4 regions of the Paenibacillus ilasis genome follow, and region 1 is predicted to be linked to each of the others. Evidence: riboswitches for the same ligand, from Rfam matches in the RefSeq annotation. Region 1 holds a riboswitch; each other region holds the start of a gene.
The links. A riboswitch is a leader RNA that binds a small molecule or an ion and turns the genes downstream of it on or off. The one in region 1 is predicted to bind cyclic di-AMP.
Positions count from the first base shown of each region.

Region 2: linked by a shared signal. The riboswitch ahead of ACETK5_RS31995 (C40 family peptidase) and the one ahead of ACETK5_RS21975 (hypothetical protein) in region 1 are both predicted to bind cyclic di-AMP.
Region 3: linked by a shared signal. The riboswitch ahead of ACETK5_RS10265 (universal stress protein) and the one ahead of ACETK5_RS21975 (hypothetical protein) in region 1 are both predicted to bind cyclic di-AMP.
Region 4: linked by a shared signal. The riboswitch ahead of ACETK5_RS08085 (C40 family peptidase) and the one ahead of ACETK5_RS21975 (hypothetical protein) in region 1 are both predicted to bind cyclic di-AMP.

Region 1 covers NZ_JBHDJG010000002.1:406,596-414,358, forward strand. Annotated here, with positions in the region: gene ACETK5_RS21955 (serine hydrolase domain-containing protein) at 1-31, shown strand, start outside; gene pruA (L-glutamate gamma-semialdehyde dehydrogenase) at 99-1,646, opposite strand; gene ACETK5_RS21965 (proline dehydrogenase family protein) at 1,850-2,770, shown strand; gene ACETK5_RS21970 (hypothetical protein) at 2,831-3,292, opposite strand; cyclic di-AMP (ydaO/yuaA leader) riboswitch at 3,426-3,599, opposite strand; cyclic di-AMP (ydaO/yuaA leader) riboswitch at 4,144-4,312, shown strand; gene ACETK5_RS21975 (hypothetical protein) at 4,443-4,853, shown strand; gene ACETK5_RS21980 (potassium-transporting ATPase subunit F) at 5,012-5,080, shown strand; gene kdpA (potassium-transporting ATPase subunit KdpA) at 5,111-6,790, shown strand; gene kdpB (potassium-transporting ATPase subunit KdpB) at 6,812-7,763, shown strand, end outside.
Region 2 covers NZ_JBHDJG010000008.1:50,808-58,570, reverse strand. Annotated here, with positions in the region: gene ACETK5_RS32020 (hypothetical protein) at 191-484, shown strand; gene ACETK5_RS32015 (4a-hydroxytetrahydrobiopterin dehydratase) at 594-908, shown strand; gene ACETK5_RS32010 (c-type cytochrome) at 1,010-1,366, opposite strand; gene ACETK5_RS32005 (GNAT family N-acetyltransferase) at 1,528-2,028, opposite strand; gene ACETK5_RS32000 (C40 family peptidase) at 2,166-2,639, opposite strand; cyclic di-AMP (ydaO/yuaA leader) riboswitch at 2,645-2,784, opposite strand; gene ACETK5_RS31995 (C40 family peptidase) at 3,177-3,650, opposite strand; cyclic di-AMP (ydaO/yuaA leader) riboswitch at 3,654-3,793, opposite strand; gene ACETK5_RS31990 (hypothetical protein) at 4,142-4,969, opposite strand; gene ACETK5_RS31985 (M1 family metallopeptidase) at 4,981-6,972, opposite strand; gene ACETK5_RS31980 (YwhD family protein) at 7,121-7,639, shown strand; gene ACETK5_RS31975 (copper amine oxidase N-terminal domain-containing protein) at 7,734-7,763, opposite strand, start outside.
Region 3 covers NZ_JBHDJG010000001.1:2,190,626-2,198,388, forward strand. Annotated here, with positions in the region: gene ACETK5_RS10250 (TetR/AcrR family transcriptional regulator) at 1-468, shown strand, start outside; gene ACETK5_RS10255 (glycosyltransferase) at 465-1,721, shown strand; gene ACETK5_RS10260 (TrkH family potassium uptake protein) at 1,802-3,151, opposite strand; gene ACETK5_RS10265 (universal stress protein) at 3,229-3,912, opposite strand; cyclic di-AMP (ydaO/yuaA leader) riboswitch at 4,020-4,168, opposite strand; gene ACETK5_RS10270 (TrkH family potassium uptake protein) at 4,344-5,708, shown strand; gene ACETK5_RS10275 (cation:proton antiporter) at 5,881-7,125, opposite strand; gene ACETK5_RS10280 (TetR/AcrR family transcriptional regulator) at 7,289-7,763, shown strand, end outside.
Region 4 covers NZ_JBHDJG010000001.1:1,670,775-1,678,537, forward strand. Annotated here, with positions in the region: gene ACETK5_RS08065 (leucyl aminopeptidase family protein) at 1-944, shown strand, start outside; gene ACETK5_RS08070 (copper homeostasis protein CutC) at 974-1,660, shown strand; gene ACETK5_RS08075 (ROK family protein) at 1,696-2,649, shown strand; gene ACETK5_RS08080 (hypothetical protein) at 3,046-3,573, opposite strand; cyclic di-AMP (ydaO/yuaA leader) riboswitch at 3,835-3,965, shown strand; gene ACETK5_RS08085 (C40 family peptidase) at 3,969-4,445, shown strand; gene ACETK5_RS08090 (stalk domain-containing protein) at 4,673-5,947, opposite strand; gene ACETK5_RS08095 (2Fe-2S iron-sulfur cluster-binding protein) at 6,173-6,556, shown strand; gene ACETK5_RS08100 (AraC family transcriptional regulator) at 6,654-7,511, opposite strand; gene ACETK5_RS08105 (L-fucose isomerase) at 7,720-7,763, shown strand, end outside.

The DNA.
Region 1 (7,763 bases):
CCGGGAGATTAAGGGCAAGGTTACGGCGTGAAGCCAATAAACCAAGATACATTAAAAACCTCTCCATCGTCATGGAGAGGTTTGTTTGCATGCCGTAATTAGAATCGCTCCGACACCGCCTTTGCCTGCGTAAACAGGAGCAGGTAATCGCGCCCGCCGGCTTTGGAATCGGTCCCGGACATATTGAAGCCGCCGAACGGGTGGGTGCCCACCAAGGCGCCGGTGCATTTCCGGTTCAAATATAGGTTGCCGACGTGGAAATCGCGGCGCGCCTGCTCCAGGTGCTCGCGGTTGTTCGAGATCACCGCGCCAGTCAGCCCGTAGTCAGTATTGTTGGCGAATTGGATCGCTTCGTCGAAGGAGGCGGCCTTCGTGAAGGCCACCACCGGGCCGAAGATCTCCTCTTGGGAAATACGGGCGGTGCTGGCCACGTCCGCGAAGATTGTCGGCTGTATGAAATACCCCTCCGGATCGCCAGGCAAACCGCCGAGTACCAGCGTGCCTTCACCTTTCCCGATTTCGATATAGTCCAGAATTTTACGATAGGCCTTATCGTCGATGACGGGCCCTACCTGAATCTCGGCGTGAGTCGGACAACCGATCACCAGCTTCTTGGAGCGTTCGATGACCTTCTGCAGTACGGCATCATAGACGTCCTTATGCACGATGGCTCTGGAGCAGGCGGAGCATTTCTGGCCGGAGAAGCCGAATGCCGAAGCGGTGATCGCATCCGCCGCGAGATCCAGATCCGCCTCACTGTCTACGATAATGGCGTCTTTTCCGCCCATTTCGGCGATGACGCGCTTGATCCATCGCTGCCCCGGCTGCGTTTTGGCCGCGCGTTCCTGAATCCGCAGTCCGACGTCGCGGGATCCCGTAAAGCTGATGAACCTGGTCAGCGGATGATCCACCAGATAATCGCCCACTTCCTGGCCCGGTCCCGGCAGGAAGTTGACGACGCCCGGAGGCAGGCTGACTTCTTCCAGCAGCTCCACGAATTTGGCGGCGATGACCGGCGTGGTGCTCGCTGGCTTCAGCACAACGGTGTTACCCGAGACGATGGCTGCTGTGGTCATGCCTGCCATAATCGCGAGCGGAAAATTCCACGGCGGAATGACGATGCCGACGCCAAGCGGGATGTAATAGAGATGATTCTCTTCCTCCTCGTGAACCGTCAACGGCTGGGGCGCGCTTAGACGCTGCATTTCGCGTGCATAGAATTCCATGAAATCGATCGCTTCGGCCGTATCCGCGTCCGCCTCGGCACGCGTTTTGCCGGCTTCCAGCGTCATCAGCGCGGAGAACTCGAGCTTGCGCCGCCGCATGATCGCAGCTGCCTTATACAGATATCGTGCCCGTTCGCTCGGCTCGGTGTGCTTCCACGTCTCAAAGGTACGCGCTGCCGTCTGAATAGCTTGTTCGGCAAGCTCGGTATCGGCTTGGGATACAATGCCGATGACCTGACGTTTCCGAGACGGATTGACCGATTGTGCGGTACGCTCCGTATAGATTTTGGTACCGCCGATAACCAAGGGATACGATTGGCCAAGCTCGGCTTCGACTCCGGATAACGCCGCATCGTATAACTTGTTGTTCCACTCGTTGTTGAAATCCATAAATGGTTCGTTCCGAAAAGGTACGCGCATGGGAGGCCCCTCCTTAACATGATATGAATCGAAGCTTAAGGTCTATGGTCCAGCTGCTGAATGCATCATGGTGGGGTGTTTAGGATCTTCTGGTGAGAAGCTCTATGTTAGATATGTATGTCTTCCTGCATGCCGTCATGATTTTTGCATATGAGTTAAGATAGAGTGCATTTTGGTTTACCTTTTGCAAAGGGGGCGCACGCATGGACGGAACCGAGCTTTACCGTAAAGTGATCCTGACGGTGTCCGGTAATAAATTCGTGAAGTGGTTGTCGATCAAGTACGGTCGGAAATTGGCGGGCAGATTCATAGCCGGCGATACCTTGGATGAGGCGCTGGATGAAATTGAGAGGCTGAACGAGAAGGGCATTCTCGTCACGCTCGATCATTTGGGGGAGGGTATCACGACGCTGGATGAAGCGGCCGGGTACCGGGAGGAGTATTTGAAGCTTGTGGAAGGGATTGCCAAGCGGGGAGTGAAATCGAACGTATCGCTGAAACCGACACAGATGGGGATGGCACTGGACCCCGAGATGGCTTACGAGAACATCAAGCTGGTGGCGAAAAAGGCGAAAGAGCACCGGAACTTCGTTCGTCTGGATATGGAGGATTCCCCGTACACCCAGGCCACGATTGACATGACACTGCGGCTCCATCAAGAGGGGCTGACCAATGTGGGGACTGTGATGCAGGCCTACTTGTTCCGTACGGAGGAGGACGTCAAGAATTTAATGCATGCCGGTGTTAATCTGCGGTTGGTGAAGGGGGCGTACAAAGAGCCTGGAACCATTGCCTTTCAGCAGAAGCGGGAGGTTATTGACAACTATAAGAAATTGATCAAAATGCATTTTGATCAGGGCGCCTACGTCGCGATTGCTTCGCACGATGACCACATCATCGACTGGGTGAAGGTGTTTGCCGAGCAGAGCCGCATAGACAAACAGGAATTTGAGTTTCAGATGCTGTACGGGCTGCGGATGAACGATCAGGCTGCGCTTGCGCAGGACGGCTACCGCATCCGGTGTTATATGCCTTACGGAACGATGTGGTACCCGTATTTCACCCGGCGGCTGGCAGAGAAGCCGGCTAACCTGATGATGGTGCTCAAAAATATGTTCAAGTGAGCGGGGGAAAACAACCAATTGCAATGGAAGCGAGGACGGTAGCTCTTTCTAGCTGTCGTCCTAGAAATAATACGCCTCCGAGCAGTTCATTAGGTAGGAACGCTCCAGCGGAAGGCTACCTAACCGCTCACGGGTGATGTGCTGTTGCAGATTGGCCTCCAGATCGGTGAGGGCCGATACGGCGAGTTGCATCCGTACAGATCCCCATTGCTGCTGCTTCTGGGCATAGCGAACGGCCTCCGTCACGGGCATGCCTCTCAGCCTTGTAAAGACGGATGCCCAGCGGACCAGATCCGCGAACTCTCCCGTGCTTGGCAGTGCATATTCGGCATACCCGGCCGCGTTTTCGCAGCTGATTTTAAACAAACCGCAGTTACCGCCTTGATCGCTCGAGGGGATAAAGCGTTCAGCCGAGCTCTGGTCGAAACGGAACATCTCCATGTTGCGGATGGGCTCTTCACATATTACAGGCGATGCGGTTTCGATGACGGGTGCCAGTGCGGCCTCGATGAGTTTCGTCATGATCTACGCTCCTTTATAGGAATGTTATATGCACGGCAAAAAGGCCTGGTGAGCAGAGATACCCCGCTCTCCAGGCCTATTTATCGTTAGAGGCCCTACTCCAGTGGGCGCTTCCGCTTAAGGCTCGGGTGGTGTTCTCTCTCAAAACGCGCCTACGAGGTTAGCTGACGGATTCGGGCTTGAGAGCACCCTACCGCAGCGCCTGACCATCAGGCCTGCGGATTCACCCCGTTCACCAACAGAAGCCCCATTGGCGATTTTGGTTCCCCCGTCTCCCGATCTGTCGGGAGCTCAGCGTAAATGAATGTTTCGAATAGATGGATGAATCATACGCCGGAGGAATCTAAAAGTAAATGGCCATATGGGACGGATACATTCCGAAAATCGATAAAAACCGCAAAAGAAAACGTGTACATTGGGTCGTGTCATCTATTATCATGGCAAAATCTCGGTATCTCGATAGATTACGATAAATATAAGAAAACAAGAGAAATACATAGTATAGAGCAGTATTCTGGAGATAATGGAGCGGAATTGGTCCGTTCCTGTTCGACATAACGCCACATGTGTTTTTGCTCACATTTACATCCTGCAAGGCCGGACGTATGATACGAACTATGAATTGACGGTCATCAAAGACCATGGCATACGGGCAGCCGCTCCATGAAGGTCTAAAGGCAGTGTGAGAGCTGCGCCTGGCTCTTTATGGATTGAATCTTGAGCGAAGGCACCATGGGCCTTCACTGAAACAGCAGGATGATGCGACTCTCACCGCGTAAACCTCCTGATGCTGTGCTGTTCGCCTAGTCTGGACGACAAGTCAATGGCTAATAGAATAACATGCTACTCGTTTTTAATTTTCGCTGAGTCCTTGAATGGAAAAGGAACGGGGGAACCAGTCGGGAGATGAACTTGATCTCTCTGGGGTGAATCCTGTAGACAAGATAACGGTCTATGGGTAGGGCGACTCTCACGCCCGAATCCGTCAGCTAACCTCGTAAGCGTATCGAGAGAGGCAACGATTGTCGTGGACTTGGGCCATGGTGTATTTCACCGTGTCCTATTAAGGAGCCTGCGGGAAGAGTTCTTCTCTTTCCACGGGCTTCTTTGTTGTTGCCTTCTCTTTCTGACCTTAGGAGGAGAAAAGAAGATGGAGAAACCGCAGGAATTCATCCTGGTATCCGCGCCGAACAAGGCCGGGGAGGAATTCGTCCGCCAGTTGATTCAAAAACATGTTTCGTTTGCGGCCATAGCCAACAACCGGGCTGAGCAGGAGAGGTTGCGAGATCTGGGCTGCAAACACATTATTCTGATTGATACAAGAGACGAGCAAACCTGGATCATTCCTGAGTTTTCCGTCAGCAAGGTGTTTCTGTTCGAAAGCAGCTTGAATCTGTGCTGTCGCTATTTACGGATTTGCCGGACTTGGACCGCAGAGTCGATTTATGTGATCACCCATTCCAGCAATCCGCGATTGATATACAAAGGGTTGGGTGCTGATGTGGTGCTTCATACGAACCATCGTCACGTGGCCTTTCTCATAGCGTCTATTGGCAGTTAAGCGTTTGGCTGATTTCACAACGAGTTTCGGGAGGTTGTATTCATGCAGGATTTAGTTATGTTGCTTATTTTGGGAGGAACCTACGGACTGCTCATGCTGTTTATGTCCTGGTGCGGGCGTGTGGTTTCGGAACCGGAGGCTGATCAGCCGTGATGATCATGTTGATATTCACGATTTTTATTTTTCTCTATTTGATTTATGCGCTGATTCACCCTGAAAAATTCTAGGGAAACGGCTGAAGGAGGAAGGCATTCGTCATGGGCATTTTACAAATTGCCATCGTTATACTCGTTCTGGTGCTGCTGGTCAAGCCGCTGGGAACTTATCTATACCAGGTGTTTCGCAATGAAAGCAATGGAACGGACAGATGGTTCTTCTGGGTGGAGAAACCGATTTTCGCTCTGATCGGCTTGAAAGAACGCAAAGGGATGACATGGAAAGGGTATGCCGTCAGCTTTGTGTTAACGAATATCGTGCTGGTTGCGGCGGGGTACTTGATTCTGCGGCTGCAAAAGGTGCTGCCGCTGAATCCGAACGGCATCGGTCATATGGAACCGACCTTGTCGTTCAACACGATCATCAGCTTTATGACCAATACGAATCTTCAGCATTACAGCGGGGAGTCGGGATTGTCTTATATGGCCCAGATGGCCGTCATTACGATGATGATGTTTACATCCGCCGCGACCGGGCTGTGCGTGGCGATTGCTTTTATCCGGGCGGTAACCAGCAAGGGCACGACCGTCGGCAACTTCTTTGAGGACTTCGTTAAGGCCCACACCCGGGTATTCATCCCGGCAGCGTTCATCATTGCGATGGTGCTGGTGGCGCTGCAGGTACCGCAGACGTTAAAGCCTACGCTCAGCGTCACGACGCTGGAAGGAAGCGAGCAGCAAATTGCGGTAGGACCGGTGGCTGCACTCGAATCGATCAAGCATCTGGGCACCAATGGGGGCGGGTTTATGGGAGCCAACTCGGCGCATCCATTCGAGAACCCGTCCCCGCTGACCAATGTGATCGAAATTCTGTGCATGTGGAGTCTTGGGGCGGCGCTCCCGTATACGTTCGGTTTGTTCGCCAAGAGCCGCAAACAGGGCTGGATTATTTTTTCGGTAATGATGACCTTATTTATCGGATTCCTGTCGCTGAACTATGCCGCCGAAACCAACGGCAATCCGGCGTTGAACCGCCTGGGCATCGACGTTTCGCAGGGCAGCATGGAGGGCAAAGAGGTCCGGTTCGGGATCGCCCAATCCTCCCTGTTTACGACGGTGACAACCGCGGCCACGACCGGGTCGGTTAACAACATGCATGATACGCTCACGCCGCTCGGCGGGATTACGCCGCTGTCCCTGATGATGCTGAATTCCGTTTTTGGCGGAAAAGGTGTTGGCCTGATGAACATGCTCATGTACGCGATCCTGGCGGTGTTCCTGGCTGGTCTTATGGTTGGCCGAACCCCCGAGTTTCTCGGCAGAAAAATCGAGGCCCGGGAGATGAAGCTGATTGCGATTGTCATTCTGGTACATCCATTGATCATCCTGGCTCCGACCGCACTTGCACTCATGACGGACGCGGGGCAGGCGGGCATTGCCCATGCGGGCTTTCACGGTATCTCACAGGTGCTTTACGAATACACGTCATCCGCGGCCAATAACGGTTCCGGATTTGAGGGTCTGTCGGATAACAAGCCGTTCTGGAACGTTACAACCGGACTGGTCATGCTATTCGGGCGTTACATTTCGATGATTGCCCTGTTGGCAGTGGGCGGCTCGCTGATGCGGAAGCAATGGGTTCCCGAGACGCTCGGGACGTTCCGGACCGATAATAAGCTGTTTGCCGGCATTCTTATCGCAGTGGTCCTGATTATCGGCGCATTGACCTTCCTGCCTGTGCTGGTGCTCGGCCCGATTGCCGAACATCTGACGATCCGTTAATAGAAAAGGTGGCCTATTTCCATGAATAATACGAGAAAAAAAGCAATGTCCAAAGAGATGGTACGTCAGGCGCTAAGGGACAGCTTCACGAAGCTGAATCCCGTCCTGATGATGAGAAATCCGGTCATGTTTGTCGTGGAAGCCGGGACTCTGGTTGTTCTGTTGATGACGATATTTCCGTCCTATTTCGGTACCGAGGGCAGTATCGGATTTAACCTGACCGTATTCGTCATCCTGTTGTTTACGCTGCTGTTCGCTAACTTCGCAGAGGCGCTTGCCGAAGGACGCGGCAAGGCGCAGGCCGATTCCCTTAAGCAGTCGAAGCAGGAAATGGCGGCCCATAAAGTAATGGAGAACGGAGGGGTTCAATCTGTGCCGTCAACGGATCTTCGCAAAGGGGATCTCGTGATCGTTACGCAGGGCGAGATGATTCCCGGGGACGGGGAAGTCATTGCGGGCCTCGCATCCGTTGACGAATCGGCGATTACCGGGGAGTCCGCCCCCGTCATTAAAGAAGCCGGCGGCGATTTCAGCTCGGTCACCGGGGGGACCCGGGTTGTCAGTGATACGATCCGCATCCGGATTACGAGCGATCCGGGGGAATCGTTTATCGACCGGATGATCTCGCTTGTTGAAGGAGCCTCCCGCCAGAAGACGCCGAATGAAATTGCGCTGAACACGCTGTTGATCGTCTTAACGCTGATCTTCCTGATCGTGGTTGTTACGCTCGCTCCGATCGCGAAGTATCTTGGCATCGAGCTGTCCGTTCCGGTGCTGATCTCGCTGCTGGTATGTCTCATCCCGACCACGATCGGGGGCTTGCTGTCGGCGATCGGGATTGCCGGCATGGACCGGGTGACGCAGTTCAATGTGCTGGCGATGTCGGGCAAGGCGGTGGAGGCCGCCGGTGACATCAATACGATGATCCTGGATAAGACGGGTACCATTACGTTCGGGAACCGGATGGCCAGCC
Region 2 (7,763 bases), on a different contig from region 1:
CCACACCTCATCCGTGAGAAATAAAATAACGAATCCATTCGTCAGAACGGCTCTCATGGAGAACCGGGCCCCTTATGTGGGGCGTTATCCTATTTATCGTCAGGTCGGGCTTTTTTTTTTAGTTGTAATTTCCGGTATAATGGAAGGAAGGGAAACGAAGCTAAGTACGGCAAGGAAAGGAGTGATTAAGATGGGCGTTAAGCACGGAAGGGATTATGGCGAAATTCTGGCAGAACTAACCGAGGCGGTCGGGCGAATTTCCGACAGCTATGTCTTCTTTGAAATGGAAGCTGAGGATTGGGGCAATCTGGGTGTAGCCGAGCAAAATGAGGTTCATGAGGCGCTGGCAGAGGATTTGTTTTATGCGCTGGGCACAGAGCCGGTGATTAACGTTGGCAGCGGCGTGGTCATGCATGATCAGACGAACCATCGAATACATATTTTGATCGGTGAAGAAGAGTTGGCTTTTGTGGCCCTTGTGTAATCACTCCAGTTATCAACGGATACAGGGCAGAATAGAATAGATGACAGATAGCCCATATTACGTGTCAGTCGGCTTTAAGATAGGTTTTTTTCGGGGAGGAAGATAAAAGATGCTTTATACGCAGCAAGAAGTAGAGGCTCATCTGGAAAAGCTTGAGGGTTGGGAATTTGAACAAGGGAGATGGATCGTACGGAAGTATACCTTCTCCTCCTTCATGAAGGGAATTGCTTTTGTTGATGAAGTGGCAGCTATTTCGGAAGCTTTCGGACATCACCCCTACATCACCATAGATTATAAAGTCGTTACACTTCGTCTCACTTCTTGGGACGACGGTGGCATTACGGCTGTGGATATTAAGGAAGCGCAGCAGTTTAACGAAGCCTATGAGAAGAGTCGTTCGAAGGACGGCAAGTCGGGACAATAGAAGGGGAAGACGGTAAGTCCCCTTGGAGGTCCCGAATATGTAAAAACACGCTTGCCCCAGGAAGAACTCCAGGTGCAGGCGTGTTTTGCGTATAAGCTGATTTATTTTTTCTCAGCAAGGTACAGCGCGATGTTTGCGATTTCTTCAGGCTTAAGTTGATCTTTAAAGGAAGGCATTCCCTTACGACCTTTGGTTACAACGTTGAAGATCGCGTCCGCATCCATGTGTCCGCCCACTTGATTCAAAGCCGGTCCAGCGCCGCCTTGAAGTTGGTCGCCGTGACAGCTAATGCAGCTTGCTTTCAGTGTAGCTTCCGCTGCGGCAGCATCGAGAGTCACTTCCGGCATGGTCGGCTTCTCTTCCTGAGCTACCTGTTCCTTACCTGGGAGCGTAAACATCAGCGCAATAGCCAACGCACATGCGACGAAGAACAATCCGCTCATGATCCATTTTTGCATCGTCATATCGTCCCTTCTATGTATACTGCACTTTTGCACTTGTCTCCATTATAAACCAACATCCATAGACAGCATAGCCAGTTGTGACAAAAAAAGCAACTATACGGCGTGGCTTCATAAAAAGTACACAAAATTGTGCTTTTTCATATAGACAAAGATTACTATTCCTCATTTGCCGGGGGCTCATACACCATACAATGGAAAAGGGCGTTACCCGTTGGCGTAAGCCGCTCGTACGTATCGGTGATGTGAAAGCCCGCCCTTTGATAAGCGCGAATCGCACGCTCATTCCAGGTCAACACCTCCAGGTCAATTTCGTCGGCAGGGCGCCTCCGCCTGGCTTCCCGGACAATCGTCTGCATAAACCGTTTACCCATTCCACGCCCGCACCAATCAGGCCGCATGCCAAGTCCGATTCGTGTAACCTCATGCATCGGAAACAGTTGGGCAAACCCCCAAAGGGCCTCCCATTCATCCAGAATCGAGATGTACTGCCTCTGGCGAATGTCCGGATCGCCAAACTCCACCTCAAGCCCTTTCATCTGCTCCCAGGGAAGAAAGCCATAGATATTATAGGGAGGAGGATAGGTCCAGGCGCATATTTCTTCCGCGTGCTCTTCACGCATGATTACAGTGTGAAATGAAATCGGTGTTGCATCCATTTGCGAAATCCTCCTATCGTATGCATGAATAATAACCATTTTACGAATATTCAAGTCACATCAAAAAGCCCGTCAAAGAGAGGTAAGGGCTCCTTTAACGGGCAAGCAGTATGTATAGGATGATTAGCCTCTATAACTTAGGATGTTTCACCGGTTGACTCTTCATACTTATCATTGCTCATAATACGCTTCGCACCCACGTATCGCTGATCATAGTACTCCTCTGAAAGGCGGTTAATTACCACGCCGCGGTTGGAGGAGGCATGGGCAAATTTGTCATCGCCGACATAAATGCCGACGTGGGAGATGCCCTGGCCCGATGTGTTGAAAAACACTAAATCGCCAGCGCGCAGCTCCTTACGGGATACACTTGTCCCCATGTCGAATTGAGAGCCGGATTGATGCGGTAGCTTCAGACCGAGTTTAGCATATACATACATGGTGAAGCCGGAACAGTCAAATCCGCTCGTGGTCGTGCCGCCGTAGCTGTATTTTGTACCTAGCACCTTATCGATTTCGTGATCCAGCGCACGATCCGCAAACACGCTGCCAACGCCCAAAGTGAACAACAGCGTGATACTCAGGGCTGCTGTCGATAATGTTTTCTTCAGCATGGAAAGCTCCTTTTCGTTGCCTGCGAGGTTAGCTTGAGGGTTCGGTTGAAGGTTCCCTATGATCTCTTGACGGCAAGATCAATTCACCCGTGGGTTGGTTCCCCCGCTTCCCGTTCGGCCGGGAATTCGGCATAGCAATCTATGATTAAAGCACTTACATTAATGACAAAGTTGTTACTGCGTCCATTCTATCAGACAGCAAGCGAGATTGGCAATTATTTCTTGGTGAATTTCGCTATTTTTCAATAGCATTAGCCGTCGAAGCATCGGATAAAATCAATATTTTTCCAAAATGGGTGTTTAATGAAGGGAGAGAAGGGTATATAAAGGGTAGAAGATGTGAAGACATGGCGAAGTGAAGTGAACTTGTAGAATAAATTTCATTTTTTTTCGAAAAGCGGGAACTTTTCCGTTGTCCTGAACGTTATAAAGGTATAGACAGAATAAACAAAAGAAAAAAGCCGCTGGATGAGATCGGCACAATCTCATAAGCCCAGGGCTTTCTTGTAAGAGTAAATCAATAAAGTTCCAACATTAATTGTAGTTCACAGCTACAGATTTGTACGTATTTTGACTCATAATTCTCTTAGCGCCTACATATCGGTTGGCATAATAGCTCTGGCTTAGCGGACTGATAATGACACCACGCGAAGATGAGGAATGAGCGAATTTGCCGCTCCCAACATATATACCCACATGAGATACACCTCTACCGGATGTGTTGAAGAACACGAGATCGCCAGCTTTCAGGTTGCTCTTGGATACTGCCGTACCTACTTTGTATTGAGCTGCAGATGTACGCGGCAGGCTAAGGCCAAGCTTCTTGTAAACATAGCTGGTGAATCCGGAGCAGTCAAAACCATTCGTTGTGGTTCCGCCTGTTTTATAAGAGACACCAATGGCTGGTTTGATTGCAGTATTTAATTTGGAATCGGCGAAAGCGCTTCCGGTCCCTAATGTGAGTGCGAGTGCGAGGCCTAGAGAAACAGCCGTTAACTTCTTTTTCAAAACAAAAGCTCCTTCCATTGCCTGCGAGGTTAGCTTAAGGGTTCGGTTGAAGGTCCCCTATGATCCCTCTCTTGCGAGATCAATTCACCCAAAACGGATCCCCCGCTTCCCATATCGTTATGGGAATTCGGCTCCTTAAAATGTTGATGAACCCATTCATTGACGTCTGACGTTCCAACATAGATAACGAATTTACATCGTTCCAACAAAAAGTTACAGTAAAGATGACAAAGTTGTTACTAACATATTCGTTATTTTAGCAGAGTATTAACAATTTGGCAAACGAGGAAAGATCATTTTTAAACAAAAAAACCTGTCCCCATCTTGGGGAAACAGGTTTTTTTGTAATTTGGCGCTCAGAAATTTGTAATATAGAGGATAAATGAACTCTTATTCTTTGTAAAATCAAGACCCGGATAGAAACGTGTCACTTCGGATTACAGCTTATTCGCGAGCATGTTTCATCATTTCAGGGTAACGAATTGTAACGATTAAGGATGCGATGAGGAGGAATCTCTCCACAAATGATATTGAGCGGAAATTACCCAAATTTGGAAAAGTCCATTCAGAAAATAAGAGGCCTGCTGAATAATTAAGCCGATCAACCCGGCCCAGAAGAGCGAAGCCGAGCTCAGGAGCAACAGAATGACACAGGCGGATCCGCCGATGGTGATGGATAACAGCACTGCCGTGCCCAAGCGGCGGAAGAGCGCATGGAGAGAGCTGATCATACCAAAGTCTCCCGTGCGCCCGAACTGCATATAGAGCAATAACAGGCGGATTAGATAGGCGTACAAGAACCAGCCAACGGCATACGGCAGTGCATGAAGGGGCAGAACAGGCTCCTGAATCCCATTTAGCAGAATCGGAAGAATTTTGGGCAGAAGCCAGTAACCGGGCACAAAGGTGAGAATAAGCTCAATCAGATAGAATAGCGTTACAGGTTTCCACAGTTTGCGCATGCCAGTGAAGAAGAATAAACCACGCTCGCCCTTGGCTTCCTGGTGAAGGTTGTAGAAGATGCCGGCCCGAATGAGCGGGGTGAGAACCATCCGGATCAGGAGCAAACCGGCCAGAAGCCATCCGTAGGTGTGGACCGTGCTGCTCAGGGTTAGGCTCATCTCGCCCTCATAGAAGAATAACAGACGGCTGAGCTCGTTAGGGGCAGAATCCGGATATCGCATCAGAAGGGGAACGACTGCCGATTTTACGAGTCGGTACAGGCAGTATCCCCACAGCAAACGGTATAAGAAGAGCAGAATCGAGACGTATAGCTGGTCTTTAACACTGGTCCACCCTTGGCCTGCGTAACTTTTCATGTGCTCCCCCCTCACCATGACAGGCTGCCGAACAGCGTCTCCACAAGCTTGGTAATACTGAGATTCCAGCGTGTAACCACCTTCGGATCCATTCCTGCCTTCATATAGTTATTGATGTGTTTGTTCTCCAGGACGATGGAGTATTTGGGATCAACCATGGCCCAGGCGAGCGGAGTGCTGTACTCCAGGGTGTAAGTAACTTTGCCGTCCTTGCCGCTCCAGGTCCGCTCCACCGTTTTGCCATCCTCAAAGGCGAACACGATCGGCACATTGGTTATATCCCCGTCCTTGCTCGTAATCTTGACCGTAGACTCATAACGAGGATGTTCCGCCGTGCCTTTATTTTTGGTTTTGATCACGTCGATGGCGACATCCGCCATCTGGCTTCCATATACATATTGGTCAAAATACGGCTGCCAGGACGTTTTGCTTACTTGCTCTACAACTTTCTGGAAGTCGGACGTGGTCGGATGCTTGAACCGGTATTTCTGGGCATACGTATGAAGAATCTTCTCCATCATCTGCGGACCGACCTGCCGTTCGATGCCTTGCAGCACCAGCTTGCCCCTCGTGTAAACATTCAGTGCGTAGTTTTCGTGGGAGCTGTATTTCCAGGATTCCATCTTCAGCGGTGCAGGGGAAGTAATGGATGCTCCCTGAGCTGCCGTATTGGAGGTAATACCGTATTCTTTTTCCATCACTCGTTCTTCAGCATAGGTTGCAAAGGCCTCGTCCAGCCACGCTTCCTCAAATTCATTACTTGCGATCATTCCGTAAAAATATTGATGGGCGATCTCATGAATGACGGTCCGCTCCAGCTCATATCCCGGCGAATCGTTTTTGGCACCGAAGGCCGTGACCAGCGTCGGGTATTCCATGCCGCCTGCCCCGTTGCCCGATTCCGGCGGAACGACGATGGACAACGTGGAATACGGATAGGTTCCGTACCATTTTCCAAACGAAGCGAGTGCCGACTTGGCGGCATCAAAGTAACGCTCCTTTAAGTCTTTATGGGCCGGATCGAGATACAGCTTGATGCGGACCCCCGGTACGCCTGGTGCGGAGAATGCTTCTTCTGCCGTGACAAAGTTTGGCGATGCCGACCAGGCAAAATCATGCACATCATCCGCATAGAATTGATAAATTTTTTCCCCGTTTGATTTTTGGGCAGGCTTGGTAGGGAATCCGGTCGCCGCGACAATGTAATTTTCGGGCACTCGGATGCGAACGCTGTAGATGCCGAAGTTCGAATAGAATTCGGAGTTGCCATGGTATTGATGAAGATTCCAGCCTTCCTCTGTTCTTCCGCGAAGACCAGCGGGTTCATAGACCGAAAGTTTAGGAAACCATTGGCCGGCCATAATAAAATTCTCGGTGGTTCCCATGCGAGCAAATATTTTGGGAAGTTCGACCTCGAACTCCAAGTGAATGGTAACACTCTCCCCGCTCTTGATGGGTTTAGGCAGCCGGAGCTTGGCAAGGCTGTGATCCTTGATGTTGCCGTCATCCGGTTGAACAAATTGAAGGCGATGGGTCAGGGCCAGTCCTTCGGTTGTTTTCACGCTGGTAATGGCCATGGAGCCGTATCCGTCGTCTGGCATGGGATCGGAACGAAGCCTGCCGCCCGATTCCTTCATAAAGGTCGTGTCATTGGAAGCAAATGCATTGGGATACAGATGAAAGTACAGCTCGTTTACGCTTTTTTTGCCTGGATGAGTCCAAGTGAGTGTCTGTTTGCCCTTAAGCTTGTTCTCCTCAGGCTCGTACCGAACATCCATATGATATTCCACCAGCCGGTCGCTTAAGGCCGGAGCGGGAATATTAGGCTGCACCTTAGGCGGTGAGAGCGGGGCCTTCTCCACGGCAGAGGCGGAGGGCTTGCCCGCATTTGGGGCAAGAGCAGACGCTGAGGACCCTGGATTCAGAAATATCGGCATCGATCCTGCAAGCAAACCTATGGCAAGCAGGGATGATAGAAAGACTTTGGCACGTGGTGGGACCATATCGAACAACCTCCCGTTGACAAGCATCTAGTGCATGTATATGTTTGCTTTTGGGGGATTATTAGTTAAAATAAAATTATTGGGACATGGGTTATCAATTTAGCAGCTGATACGTATGAATCGGCTCTGATATAGGAGGTCGGCAGCAGTGGAGAATGAAGAGCAGAAGCAGGGTGCGAAGAAACCGATTGCTTTGAATATTATTAATAGCAAGAGTAAACATAAGGGGTTTGGATCAGGCTCCATCGATCTGAACAGTTTGTCGCCCGTCATTATCGACAATGGCGAAGCCCGAGTGGACATTGGAGCCATGCACGCCAAGAGTAAGGTGGAGAAGGGCATCCGTTTCAGCATGAACCGGGATGAAGTACCCAACGGACGCCAGGTGTGGATCGTGTGGGTAGCTGTAGATCGTACCGCGGAGGGACAGCATTATGCAGGCATGACCGCCTGTGAAATGTGGATTGACCACGAGGCCCGCCGCGGCTGGAAGATCCTCGCCGATCATGTGAATAAAATGGATGCGGCGATGAAGCGCAAGATTATTCTGGATGGGCTTGGCGACGTGGAGAAGAGAGCGCTGCGTGAGCTGCTGATTTCGCGTAACGAGGAATGGTGGAATGCATCCCCAGAGGAAATTAAGGAAGCCCTTCGAACCGAGGAATAATACAATAAATGAAAGCATTGTTCTAGATGCGCAAGTGAAAAGACCGGTTGGATTCGTGATCGAATCCTGCCGGTCTTTTTGTAATTGCGTATGGTTAGAATGGAAGAGCGTAGGTCAGTTTTTC
Region 3 (7,763 bases), on a different contig from region 1:
TTGTATTTAACGGTGGTAGATGAATGCTTGAAGCACTATTACCATACATTGACTTCGTCACCCATGGATCTCTCCGAGGATCTGTTTCAGGCGATAGAGCAGTTATCTCAAAAAAAGATGGATGTATTTAAAAGTGATCCCATCAGGTTTGGATTTATGGCTAAAACATTTATGGTTATGCCGGAAGAGCTAAAAGCGGAGCTTCTGCTCAAACAACAGCTAATGAACGAGAATTCCATACACCTCCTTGCAAGCAGGATCGATCAGAGCCGGTTCAGAGAAGGAATCGACCCCAAGCAAGCCATCGAATTCGTATTGCTCTCCCTGGAATCCATCATTACGAAGCAAATGACCAAACGATACGACGAGAATTCCACAGGAGGACTCGAGGTAAGTGCAGCTTTAGACACAAAACCCTATTTGGATATGTTAAGGCATGGCATTTATCGTAAGGAGGGAAATGAGTGAAAATAAAGCTGCTTACCATCGGAACAAGGGGAGATGTGCAGCCGTTCATTGCCCTTGCCCGCGGTCTCCAGAACAACGGACATGATGTGGTTATATGCACATCGCAGGATTTCGAAGGCTTCATTCGCGGACATGGCGTCGGTTTCGCACCAATACGGGCAAATATGTTGAAACTGGCGCAGTCTGTGGAAGGAAAACGCATGCTGGGCAGCAATCCCTTCGAGATTATGAAGCAGATGAAAAAGCTTATACACCCTATGATGCAGCAAATGCTCGATGACCTGTGGACCGCTTCACAAGATGCAGACGGCCTCATCTATCATCCCAAGGCATTCGCAGGATACGATATTGCACAAAAGTTGAATATTCCCGTATTTGCGGCACATCCGATTCCTATCATTGCGCCGACAGGTACTTTCACCAATCCCATTTTACCTTTCTCCTTCAGGAATCGGTGGCTAAATGAAAAAAGCTATCATCTCAACCGTTTCATGCTATTATCCTTCAAAACATTGATGAATACCTGGAGAAGCGAGACGTTACATTTACCTCCGCGAAGTGTATTCTCTGATGATCTGTGCGTAAACGGACGTGAAATCCCGGTGCTTTATGGTTGCAGTCCTTCGGTTATGCCATTTGACCCGAAATGGAAGGATCGAGTCTGTATGGAGGGATTTTGGTTTCTGGAAGATATGGATTGGGACCCGCCAAAGGAGCTGGAGTCATTTATAGCGTCAGGTCCCCCACCGATCATTATTAGTTTTAGCAGCATGCCTTTAAAGCAAGATCATGTGCTCCAAATGACCATGGAGGCTTTACAACGAACGGGGCAACGCGGGATCATTCTGGTTGGCTGGAGTGGAATGCAAGCGTTCGGCGATGTGCCCGAGAACATCTTGTGTATACAGGAAGCGCCGCACACATGGCTGTTTCCGCGAGCTGTTGGTGTTATTCATCATGGCGGAGCAGGGACGACAGCGGCCGTTCTGAAAGCGGGGAAGCCGATGACCATATCTCCGTTTCATGCGGATCAGCCTTTTTGGGCAAGACGTATGTATGAGTTAGGCGTATCGACCAAGCCGATTCCTGAAAAATCAATGTCTGTCGAGGGTTTGGTTGAGCGGATAGCAGCCCTAACGAGTCAATCATCACTGAGAGTAAATTCAACGGCACTGTCAGAAAAAATTCGAACGGAGAGAGGTGTTGATCGAACTGTAGAATTTATTGAGAGACGGTTGCACAATCACTTTTGAGTGAATCCCCTTTGCAAGGATATGTCTACTAAAAGATGAGATGTTGGAGGACAAGAAAATTCTTGATTGAGAAGCCTGAACTACCCAATCAAGATATGATCTTCCGCGTAACCAATTTTGGAGGTGCGCTTTTTTTGAGCCAACGCATAAGCGAGTGTTAAGGGACCCAGACGACCGGCAAACATGGTTATTGTCACAATCATTTTCCCCACGGGGGACAATTCACTTGTCAATCCCATCGACAATCCAGTGGTGCTAAATGCTGAGGTTGCTTCAAACAACACTTCCAAGAAATGTTCTTCGAGCATTCCTTCAGAGATGGTCAGCAACAGGGAAACTCCCAGCACGACCACCAAAGAACTCATGACAACGGCCAGGGCGCGCATGACGGTTTCTCCAGCTATTTTGCGCTTGAAGGCATGGATTTGACCACCCCCGCGAAAGGTTTGGATCGTTGCTAGTATGAGTACAACAAGCGTATTGATCTTAATACCGCCGCCTGTTCCTCCGGAAGCAGCACCGATGAACATCAAAATAATAATGAAAAACTGAGAAGCCGCCAGCATACTGCCGATGTCAATCGTGTTAAACCCCGAGCTTCGAGGCGTTATGCCTTGGAAAAAAGCAGCCAGCACTTGTTCGCTTTCGCTCAATTGGCCAAAGGTTGACGGATTCCAGCTCTCTAAAAAGTATATAAATAGAAAACCGAGCAGGGACAGCGTTCCTGTCCCAACTAAGACAACCTTGGAGTGAAGCGAAAGCTTCTTCCATGAACGTTTTTGGAATACATCCACAATGACGATATAGCCGAGACCTCCAATGATGAATAACAAGACAATCGTAATATTGACGATCGGATCGCCGACAAAGGGGGAAAGGCTGTCAGACCACAGGGCGAATCCGGCATTGTTGAATGCCGAAACGGAATGGAAAAGGGCGTAATAAGCTGCCTGTCCCCACCCGAAGTCCTGTTGCCAGCGGAGCGTCAGGACAATCGTAGCTAATGCTTCAAACGCGAATGCAATGAGCACCATATACATTGACAATTTAACCAAACCTTGTGCCGAGGTCGAATGCGTGGTTTGCTGTATAATGAGTCGTTGCTTCAACCCAATTCTCTTCCCCAGAACAATGGCGACCATGACGCCAAAGGTCATAAAGCCGAGCCCGCCAATTTGGATCAACATCATAATAATGACTTGTCCAAAAGTCGAAAAAACACTACCGGTATCCAAGACAACCAGTCCGTTTACGCATATTGCCGAGGTGGCTGTAAATAAAGCATCCAGCAGACCAACCGACCTTCCGGTGGAGGATGAGTGGGGAAGCGCAAGCAGTGCGGTCCCGATTAATATCAATGTGAAAAAAACGAGCATGATGAGCTGAGGGGGACTCATATTTTTTTTTAGCTTGTTGATGAAAAACTCCATTTTGCCAGGAGCGGAATGTTGTGTATTTCGGTTGTTCGAATTCATGTATGGTTTACGCACAAGTTCCACTCCATCCTTTATTGATCGCTGTGTTTCTCATACATTTCTCTGTTTTGGAAAAAAGACGAGTCTACCACTTTTCCGTGACTTATTTTCAAATACTGGACCTCTCGACCTGTTTTTATTTTCAGCAAGCCGGTGTCAAAATCGGTATTTAATTCTTTGAAAAAGAGACCTTCGGCTATAGGATCGCCCCCGGATTCCTTATTCTCGAGCATATACTGAGAACCATCTCTAAACACGGTGACTCGAATTCCTCGTTCATGTGTGTCTGCCATTTGATCATCCATTCTTTGAACTGCTACAATGTGCAAATCCGTTTCGCCTATCTGATTTAGGAGTTCGTTGATAAACGAGCCACGCGTTATTTCTTGCCACCTAGTTTGGCCGGATTGTCCGATGATGAGTTGGGTAATATGATGGTTTTTGGCGGTTTCGGCTATGATTTCTGAAGCCTTGCGATCTTCATTCGTTTTGACGATAAAGGTTGCCCCATATTCGTCGCATTTCATTTTCCACTCGGCCATATATCTTTCTTGTGCCTGATCAAGCTCATCTTCACGTAAGGGTATAACGCTTAACACAAACAGGGGACACTGAAGAAGTCTGGCTAATTCGCCACCTCGGCGAATAAGACGTTCTCCGTTTGGACCGTAATACACGCAGACCAGTATTTTTTCGTTATTCAGCAGTGAACTCATTCCTTTCTTTTCTGCAAAACAGTTTTAACAAAAAAGGCCTGGATGCAGAGACAAATCTGCTTCCAGGCCTTGGCTGTACGGATCATGGACAAGTCAAAGTAGTAAGAGTGTTCTCTCCCAAGACGCTGACGAGGTTAGCTGTCGGATTCGGGATTGAGAGTTCCCGTTCCTTCTTGATCAGAAAGAATTCACCCCTAAAGCTTAGTAGCTTTGTTGGTTCCCCCGTTCCTCATAGAGGATTAAGCATCAGTGCGTATGAAATTTATCGTAATAAATATTAGGTTAAAACATGCTAAAAGTAAACAGTTAGTGATGAGTAAACAATACCATATCATTGGATTGAAGTAGAACCTATGCTTTATTATGGTATATACTACGCAAAGAAGCCCGCGGGGTTTCATGGTCTGTCGGAATTGAAAGGGGAAAATATGATGGCTAGAGGCAAATCAGAGTCGCTAAAATCATTCAAACAGTTCAACTTATCATCTTCACGTCTGATCCTCCTTGGTTTCGCCATGCCGATTGTCATCGGCGCGATCTTGTTGGCCTTACCGATATCGTCTTCATCAGGTGAAGGGATCGGTTGGTTAAACGCTCTGTTCACTTCAACATCTGCCGTATGCGTAACGGGATTGGCCGTGGTCGATACAGGAACCGACTTCTCCCTTTTTGGACAAATCATCATCATGTGCCTGATTCAAGTCGGCGGGCTTGGTTTCATGACCTTCGGCGTTTTGATCGCCGTTGTGCTAGGAAAGAAAATCGGACTGAAAAATCGACTGCTCCTCCAAGAATCCACTAACGCATTATCAACGCAAGGCGTTGTGAGGCTGTCTCTAGGCATTTTTCTGATTGCCCTCATTATCGAGATCGCTGGAGCAGCCTTGTTAATCATTCGTTGGGAAGAGGAACTGGGCTGGGGACAAGCTATTTATTACGGCGTATTCCACTCCATCTCTTCTTTTAATAACGCTGGCTTCAGCCTTTGGTCGGATAGTCTAAGCCGGTATGTGGGGGACCCGTTAGTCAACATCGTCATCACCCTGCTTTTTATCATTGGCGGACTAGGATTTACTGTTGTACTGGATGTATGGAAGCACAGAAGGTGGAATAAGCTGTCCCTTCATTCAAGAATCGTTTTGTCGACTTCAGCATTTCTTTGTTTAGCCGGCTTTATCGTTATTTTCATTATTGAGTTGTTCAACTCCCGTACATTCGGCTCCTTGACCTGGGGAGAGCGAATATGGGCGGCTTATTTTCAAGGCGTGGTGACTCGTACCGCCGGGTTTAATACGATTGATATCGCCGCGATGATGACGACTTCTCAATTTTTTATGATTTTTCTCATGTTTATCGGGGCTTCCTCTGGATCCACCGGAGGCGGGATCAAAACCAATACTTTCGCCGTTCTTTTATTCACATTGGTTAGCATTATTAAGGGGAAGCAGGACGTGCAGTTATTAAATCGGCGCATCCCCCAATCGATTATCCTTCGGTCCATCGCCGTCATGGTGATTTCTGTAGGCGTTGTGATTTTTGCTACTTTCTTGTTAACCATAAGCGAACATAGTTTGCAAAAGGATTTTATGGAAGTTCTGTTCGAAGTGACCTCTGCTTTCGGCACGGTGGGTCTATCAATGGGATTGACGCCTGAGCTGTCTCCCTTTGGCAAGGGAGTCATCATTTTGACCATGTACATCGGCAGACTCGGCCCCTTAACACTCGCCTTTGCGCTGTCGCAAAGAGTTGTCAATCAAAAATACCGGTTGCCTGAAGAGAAAGTGCTTATTGGCTAAGAAGGATTTGGAGTTTAGCGTGTACATATATTGAAGGGGAACAAAGCCGCAATTCGGAATACGAAAAAATAAGATTCAGCTGGAGTTGTCTAATTAGAACTCCTAGGCTGAACCTTATACTCGTTCCGTGTTCTACTCGTTCCGTGTTCTTTTTTGCTTACTCGGAGGGTTCTTAAATATCCGCCCCGTCTTTTTCCTTGATGGGGCCGGCTAATCCAAACTTCTTAACCAAAGGCTTGATGGTTAACCCCTGAACGAGAAGTGAGAAAAGGACGACGCTAAAGGTGAGCACGAGTATATCGTCGCGACCGTCGAAGGATGTAGGCAAGCTTAAGGCAAGTGCGATCGATAAGCTGCCCTTTAACCCGCCCCAATTCAAAACCACTTTCCATGAAGAAGGGAAGGATTTCAGGAAATACAGACTCGCGTAGACGGCCAATGTTCTTCCGATTAGAACAATAAGAACGGCAGCCCCGATTAACGCCCATTTGTCCGCGAAATTAATATGCTTGATTTCGAGACCGATCATAAGGAAAATCAATGAATTCGCGATTAACGTGATAACGTCCCAGAACGAATTAATGTTCATCTTGGTTGTATCCGACATCCCGATGCGCGCTCCGTAACTGCCGAAAATTAAGCCGCCCACAACGACGGCAATTACGCCGGAGACGTGGAAATGCTCGGCAATAAAGTAACTCCCGAAGAACAGGAGCATAGAGAAAGCAATCTCCAGCGGATAATCGTCATAGAAGCGAATGAGCTGCGAGAACAGATACCCCAGCACGCCTCCAACCGCGATACCGCCCACACCAAACTTTAGAAAGAGCAGTAGGCCGCTGCCTAATCCCGCCCATCCCATTTCCATATACGTAAGTAGATAGACGGTGGAGATCTGGAATAACACAACGGCAATTCCGTCATTAAACAGTGATTCCCCTTCGATGATGGTCACAATTTTCTTTGGTACGCCTAAAGATTTGAAGATGGAAATGACACTGATCGGATCTGTGGCGCTCATCAAAGCCGCAAAGGTAAATGCAACAATTAGAGGCAATCCCATAAGCCCATACATTGCAAGAGCAATCAGAAGGAACGAAAGCAGCGTCCCGCCAAAAGCGAGGGCAAGCACCGGCTTGCCTTGTTCACGAAGATGCGAGAACGGAAGCTTTAACGTGGCGTCGCCGAGAAGGATTGGCAGGAACAAAGAAATAATGATCGCTTGAAACACACTCGATTGGGTGATGAATGATTCAGCTTCATCCAGTACCGGTACATGGAGCATTCCAAGCAGCAGGCCTACGATAACAAGAGCAATGGAGTATGGCTGATTCATTTTTTTAGCTAATGCGATCACACCCATCGATATCGCAAGCAAAATCAGCAATTGGACGAAAACCTCGTTAAAATGATGCATAATGCACCCCTCGTCAAAGGATAAAATCTCCATTTATTGTAACCGAAAGACACCGTAACACCAAATATATTGACACTCGGGAGTAGAAGGAGTATTTTGTGAATATAAAATAAAATTATTCACAGAATCACGAACTTCACAATTAAGGATGTGAAACTGCAGCATGCCCAAAAAATTTTCTGATGAAGAACGCAAGTGGATCCGCCAGAAACTGCTGACTGAGGCACGCCATCATTTTGAAACGGCGGGCCTCCGCAAAACCAGCGTTGAAGATCTCACGAAGGGCGCAGGCATTGCCCAAGGCTCGTTTTACATGTTTTTCGGATCAAAAGAGGAGATCTATTATGAATTGATTCTGGAGGAGGAGCAGCGAATCCGCAATGCCGTTCTGGACTTATTCCCTCCTGAAGAGGTCTGCAGCAAGGGAAGCATTAAAGGGTTTCTCTTGTATTCACTAAGGATGATGGATGAGAGCCCGCTGCTTCGGCAGATGATGGATCGCGGGGAGATGGAGCTGTTGTTCAGGAAATTGCCGAAAGCCCTGCTGGAGCGTAACTTTACGGAGGATCAAGATGCGCTCATGCCTGTGATTACGGCTTGGCAGAAGGCTGGCATTTTACCGAGTACGGCACCCGAAT
Region 4 (7,763 bases), on a different contig from region 1:
TGAATGAATCTCCGGAAACGTTAAACCCGGAAGCATTCGTTGCAGTGGTCGAGGATCGTTTCAAGAAGGCACCCGTTCAGCTTCATGTGTATCGCGGACAAGAGCTCCATGACCGGCAGATGAACGGACTAATCGCTGTGGGCGCTGGAAGTAAATATGAGCCTGCCATGATTGAGATTTCCTATAATGGAGTGGATTCCGAGAAGGGGAGCCCTCATATCATGCTCATCGGCAAGGGCGTAACCTTTGATATGGGCGGGATGAACGTCAAAATTGGCCGAGACATCAGCGATGCCCGTATGGATATGGGTGGGGCTGCAGCCGTCGTGGGTGCCATGGATATTCTGGTATCGCAAAAAGCTCCGGTACGAGTCACGGCGCTGATAGCCGTTGCGGATAATTTATCGGGACCGGATGCGATGCTTCCTTCTTCCGTCGTTCACTATCCGAATGGCTTAAGCGTTCAGGTCGCGAATACGGATGGGGAAGGAAGGTTGATCATTGCGGATGCCCTGCTGCACGCTGCGAATCTTGGCGCAGATAAGGTGATTGATATCGCAACCCTCACCGGTAATGTCGGAGCCGCACTGGGCTTGGAAATTGCGGGTATCTGGGGCGATCAACAGATTACGGCCGATTTGGTTGAGATCGGTGAGCGTAACGGAGAGCGTCTATGGCCTATGCCGCTGATGGATGAGTACGAATCGGATCTTAGGAGCGATTATGCCGATCTGAAAAATGTCGGTACGTCAACGTTGGCAGGCGCTATAACGGCCGCGCTGTTTATCCGGCATTTTGTGGCCGATTCCATGAAATGGGTGCACATCGATATGGCGGGCACGGTCCAGTATAAACGGGAATTCCCCCATTCCGCAGCGGGGGCTACCGGATATGGCGCGAGATTGTTGGCGGATTATGTGGAGAAGCAGTTTCTCCATGCTTAAAGAATCAACTTCAGTAAGGAGTGACGACGATGCTGCTTGAAATTATCGCAACATGCGTGGATGATGCCATCACGGCAGAGAAGAATGGCGCGGATCGTCTGGAATTAATCACGGCGATAACCGAAGGCGGGCTTACGCCGGGAATCGGGCTCGTTGAAGAGGTTGTGAAAGCTGTTCAGATTCCTGTTCATGTCATGGTCAGACCTCATAGCAGATCCTTTGTGTACAACGAACATGATATTGCTACCATGATCGCGGAGGTTAAGGCGATCCGCAAGGCAGGTGCAGCTGGCGTAGTGCTTGGTATGCTGATCCCGGAACGGAAGATTGACGAGGTCTCCTTGGTCAAAATGCTGGAATGGACAGGTGATATGCAGGTCACGTTCCATCGGGCCTTTGATGAATTGGAGGATCAGCTCGAAGGGCTGCGTACCTTGCAGAAATACCCGTCCGTTACCCGCGTCCTAACGTCGGGAGGACCGCAGCCTGCACCGCAAGCCATCCCAAGAATTCGGGAGCTTGTAGAACAAACGGCAGGCAGTGAGCTGAAAATATTGGCTGGTAATGGCCTGAAGTGGGAAATCATACATGATTTTATCGACCAGACCGGTGTGAGCGAGGTGCATTTCGGCTCAGCCGTACGGTACGGTCGATCAGGGCTGAAGCCCATTGATCCGGTTGAGCTGCGATCATTGGCTGACAGCTTACATCAATAGAAGTAGCAAACCTATCGGAAACAGGTGAACAAAAATTGCAAACCGTATGGAATAAACAGCAAGAATTTGTGGTTGGCGTTGACCTTGGGGGTACGAAGATCGCGGCAGCGCTCTTTGATTCCGAAGGACAGCTGCTGAACCGGGAGCAAATGGAGACAGCGGGTGCGCGTACGGCCGAAGAAGTGGTCGCGCGAATTACGAACATGATTCGCAGCGTGTCGGGCGGTCACCCGCTTCGAGGCGTAGGCATGGCTTCACCCGGAACGGTTAACAGCCGGGAGGGAATTGTCATTCATGGTACGAATCTGCCGGAATGGACCAATGTTCCTCTCAAAGCTTGGATGGAACGCGATCTGCATACGGAGGTTCAGGTGCTGAATGACGCCAATGCAGCTGCATGGGGAGAGTATGTAAGAGGTGCCGGAAGAGGGTCGACGAACATGATATACGTGACGCTAAGCACAGGCATCGGTTCAGGCATCGTGCTGGACGGGAAGCTGTTCCTGGGCAGCAGTTCTTTTGCAGGGGAGCTTGGGCATCATATCATTGATCCGAGCGGTCCGCAGTGTAATTGCGGCAGCCACGGCTGCTGGGAGGTATTTGCTTCAGGAACGGCCATCGGTTTGGCAGCATCCCAGCGGATGCTCACCCAGCCCAGCGTAATTTCTGAACTGGCCGCAGCCGAGGCCGGCGTCAACGCCAAGCATGTATTCGAGGCTAAACGTCTTCATGACCCCGTCGCTGTGGAGGTCATCGATCGTGCTATTTATTACATGGCGCTTGGTCTGGTTAACGTCATTCACAGTTTTAACCCCGATCGTATCGTGATTGGAGGGGGAGTAAGCAGAGCAGGCGAGCTTCTATTCCCGCAGCTGCGGGAAATGACAGATAAGCTGGTCATGCCATCCTATCTGGGTACGTACGAAATCGTTCCTGCAGGACTTCGGGACGATGTGGGTCTGGTTGGAGCTGCGGCCTTGTTCCAGTAGCCTATGTGTAAAGAGAACGTTACGGATAGGATAAAGAATGAAATAGAGGTTAGATAAAAAGCGTTCGGATCGGCAACATAGTTTCATGTTAACCGAGCTTAAGCGAATTAGACAAAAGCCGCCCTTCAAGGGCGGCTTTCCAATTATTTATGGAGAGAGCGGGAAACGGAGCGATCATTTTTTTCGTTATAAGTCCGTAACATGTGACAAGTGATAGGCGTGAACCGTAAGCCGTCATCCGTTTTCACTGGAGGCGAGTTTTTGGTTTCCTGGTTAGGTTTGTTTGTATCCGACAAACAATAAGCGGTTGCTCGCACTTTCCCGCCCGCCGGCGGAAACCGCCGGCTCCAAACCCGCACGTGGAGTGACCTGCAGGCTTGGAGCCGGCGGCTGCCGCTATTCCATGTACTTCGATGCGTCAAACGTAATCATGGACGTATGATTGGCATGTTCAATCAGTGAAGAGAGCTTGGTTACTTCGCGTTCCTTCTTGCGCGCTTGCGCCTGATAAGCTTCCGGATCATATAAGGCGACGTTGAACAGCGTTACGGCACCGTCTCCGCTGCCACGGCTGCTCTGCCGCTCCAGCTTCTTGCGGGAGCCGAGATGAGCAAGCTGTCCGATATCGCTGCGTATCTGTTTGGCCAGCTCGATCGCTTCCATGATAGTCATGTCGGAGCCGTTCCAGCTAATGGTTTGCGTTGTATTGGAGATGGCCATCAGCAAATCCAGCTTTCTGTAATCCGCCGCGGCGGCTTCGATCTCCTCCGTAATGGCATCCACGCTGCGTGCAGGATATTCCGCCGTTTCCCCTTTTTCAATGATCGTGCTGCTGTTGTTCAAGCGTTCCGACATCAATTGATTCATGAGACGATTGATTGCTGCCCGGACAGCCAAAGCTTCAGCCATCGTAATTTGACTCATAAGTGGTCGATCACCTCTTTAATTTCTTTTCTGAATATGTAAACGTACAAATCTGTTAAAAGTTGCTAGTTTACTAAAAAAAAGCAGCTCGAACAGGAAAGCAGAGTTACATAATTGTCATGACTGTGTGAGATGGTTAACAAATGGACGCCCGAAATTAACCATCTTTACGACAGTTCCAAACATAAAACGATAGATTCTTAGGATATTATTGACAGCATCCTTCCTTGTATACTATATTAAGAGAAGGTTACAAAACGTTAATGAATTTTGCCGAATTTCGTTTGTGAAAACGGGGGAACCGTCTTGGGTGAATTACTCTTGTATATAGAGTATAGGGAACCTTCAACCGAACCTTTAGCTAACTCCGTAGGCATCGAAGGAGAGAACATATTTTGAAGAAGTTTGTCATCACTTTGCTAGGGTCTGCAATTATTTTTTCTTCTGGTGCCGTATCAGCATTTGCTGATCAACAACCGAATTTTCAGTATCAAGTGAAGCAATTGGTAGGAACTCCATACAAATGGGGCGGAACGACCACCAGCGGGTTTGATTGCTCCGGATTTATTCTGTACATGTTTAGAAATTTTGATATGGATCTTCCACGCACTTCCCAAAGCCAGGCTAAAGCCGGTGAACATGTGGATCGCGAAGATCTGCGGGTCGGAGATTTGGTATTCTTCAATACAAGTGGCAGCGGAATTTCCCATGCAGGCGTTTACATTGGTGACGGACAATTTGCGCATGCTTCCAGCAGCAAGGGAGTCAGAATCAGCAAGCTTAGCGATTCATATTACGAGCCGCGTTATGTCACGGCGCGTCGTGTGTTGAGTCAAGAAAACTATGCGAAGCTGGTAGGAAGCGCAAGCTAATTGGATTACGTTGCAGTTTAGGGTTCGATACATAACCAGAAAGCCTGACAAAGGGATGCCCTTGTCAGGCTTTCTTTTTTTAGATATCAGAAAGTATAAACTTCGAAAGCTTGTGACTTCCTGATATCGCAAGAAAAACATCTATTAACTGCGATCTGTCATCTGTGAAAGTACGTCGATAGACGTTTTTCTTACGATAAGTCTATCATCCCACAGAGGTTGTTCGGTTACTCCTTAACAACAGAGGCATTCACAGCAGCTTCTATTCCATTATTATAGAGACGGAACAAGCCAAGGCGCCAGAAAGCAGCACCTTTCAGATCATAACGCTTGGCCAAGCCGAGCTTGTCGTCAACGGAAGTGGCGGTTTCACTGCTTAAACTGATGCCGAGCAGGAGCTTCTGCTTCGGGACACCTGCTTGGAGTGCCAACTGGATCGCTTGGTCCACCAGACTGTTTGGTTCGGGAACCTGAGATTTGGTTCCGACCGGATTGTATTGATAAGCCATAACGATGAGATCATCAGCGATGGAAGCCAGCGTCTTGTAATCATAGCCTTTATAGGCGCTATTCAATGGCGGGACCGCTAAGGACAGGGCAATGTCATTTGGCAATGCCGCCTTCAATTGCTTGACGTAATCATTGAGCAGCTTCTGCTGCTTCACGGCATCCAATTTAAAACCGAGTCCTTCAAAATCAAGCACAACGCCGCCGAACCCGTTATCGGCAACCGCGGTTGTGATGCCTTCAATGGACTTTTCGCGCAGACTGCTGTCGCTCAGGACTTTGGTTAATTCTCCGTTTCCGTCCAGAGCATAAACCATAAGGTACGGTTTAATCTCCTGATCCGCCGCATCCGCAACAATCGATTGCGGGGTCACGTCGCCGGCCGCCCCTGGCAGACGATACTCGTCGCCTTGAAGCGTAAACTGGCCATCACGATCGATGCGGCTCCAGCCAAAAGCGACTGAATTCATGGATCCCACGAGATCCCGCTCTTGGAAAGATTGCAAAGCATAGAAGGCTCTCAAATGCATTTCGCGCTGGGGCGATACGAGAGAGACCGTACGAGTCGCCTGATTCCAGCCGACGTCGACACCGAATTGGCTGCTGAAAGAGCTAAGCGGGATCAGCACGCGGCCTTCCCGTTGGACTGGCGGAGCTGCAAGGTTTACTTTTTTACCGTTGACGGTCGCCGTCGTGCTTCCCACCTGAAGCAGGACTTCCGTCGTTTGACCTTTCACCTTGCCTATAGCCTTGACGGTTTGCGTCTTGCTGTTCCACGTGATCTGAATGCCCAATGCTTCACCGACCGTCCGGAATGGAACGTAGGTGACCCCTTTGTCTACCCGCGGAGCCGCATCGAAGGTTAGTGTCACATCATCCAGCTTTACCGAAATGGCAGGCTCAGCATGTACCTGACCGATATGGGGTGCGGTTCCGATAAAGGATAAGGCAAGCGCGGCAGCGACAGCTGTTTTTCCTATTCGTTTATGCAGCATGCTTTTGTATTTCCTCCGATCCATTAAATAATAGAATGATTTCATAGAATATGGAATTTGGTCTAGCATACGCTAGTATAGCAAAATTTTCATAGAGTTCCAATTCCGTGATGTCAATGTCATAGAATAGATAAGAGTAAGCATGTTGATTTTTTAAACTTTCCAGTATAATAAATGAAGGATTTCTTACATAACCTGATGATTACATGCATAGGGGGATAACGCGTGTTTAAATTCTGGAAAAACAAAAAAGGCGGGGGAGATAAATCGTTGAACCCGGCAGCGGAAGAGATGATCGAAGCCGTACCGGATCCGATCATTGAGCTTACAGGCCGCGAAGTTCAGCGCAGCGTGGCTCCCGTTCTAGGCATGACGGTGCTTGACTTGGCCGAGCGGAATGACGTCGACTGGAACTCTTTTTGCAAAAGAGGAACTTGTGCCCGCTGCCGCTGCATGGTGGTGGAGGGAATCGAGTATTTGTCCGATCCCAATCTGGCTGAAGAACGACGCCTGGATCCCGAGGAGATTGAAGAAGGATATCGACTGGGATGCCAGAGCAAGATCGAAGCGGTCGGTCCCATCAAAATCAAGCATGCCCCATATTTTTGACGACATCGAAGGCAGATTGCCGTTTCATACTAAAAAAGCAGGCAGCCGTACCACAACGGCTGCCTGCTTTGCTCGGAAAGATAAAAATGCTAATGCTTTACTCCATGCTCAGTTTGCTCTGTTCCCGGAACGAGCTCGGCGTTTGACCGGTAATTTTTTTGAATAACATAGAGAAGTACTTATCGTTGCCGTAACCCACTTGAGAAGCAACCTCATGGATCGGCATTTCGGAATCTGCCAGCAAGCGCTTGGCCTCTTCAATCCGGCGGGATATCAAGTAATTGAAGGGGGAGTCGCCGACTTCTTTTTTGAACAGATGGGATAAATAATGCTGACTGACATACATCGTATCGGCGATGTCCTTGAGACTGATGCTCTGGGTATAATTGGTGTCGATAAAGTGTTTGGTCCGCAGCGCGATTTCGTTCTTGCCCTTCAAGGACTGGAATTGGTGTTTAACATCCACAATGCGATAGATCACGGTAATCAATGACATCAGCAGGTTGGTGCTCAGCGTTTCATACCCCAGCACCTGCGAATCGCATTCGCGGAGGATCTCGGAAAGATAGCTCTCCACTTTATAAGCGTATTTCTCGCAGGATATGACCGGCTCCACGTAAGCCGGGAGCAGCATCCCTTGGGGAACCCCTTCAATGTGAAGCGAATCCACGCCGCAGTATATCACCTTAAAAGGCCCGTCCGTGATGGATCTCTCCTCGTGAGGAACGCCGGGGTTATAAATCGCGACATCGCCTTTGTGAAGTTCGTATATTTTTCCTGCAATGGTGAATTCTCCGCGTCCTTCTACTACATAGATGATCTCGCAGAAATCATGAATTTGCGGCGGTCCATAAAAGAAGTCCTCGTCCACGACCTGCCCGGCAAAGAGCAGCTGCGGATTTTTAAGGAAGCGGAAGTGATCGCTTTTGCTATGCGAGATTTCGATCTTTGGCACGTTCTGGTCCCTCCTGGAAAGCAACATCCTCTACCTATTATAATGCAAAACGCTCTTCGATGCGGAAATCGATTTCATCGGCTGTTCGGAATGGTTCACTGTCTTGCTGAAATTAAGATTCGATATAACAAAATAGTGGGTTATCTCTTGCACCGATTAATCTTACAATGATGTCATATTCTATTCCTTATAGGGAGGCGTGACATACATGACAATTGAAAACGATTACAGATGGCGGGACGGATTTCCGAA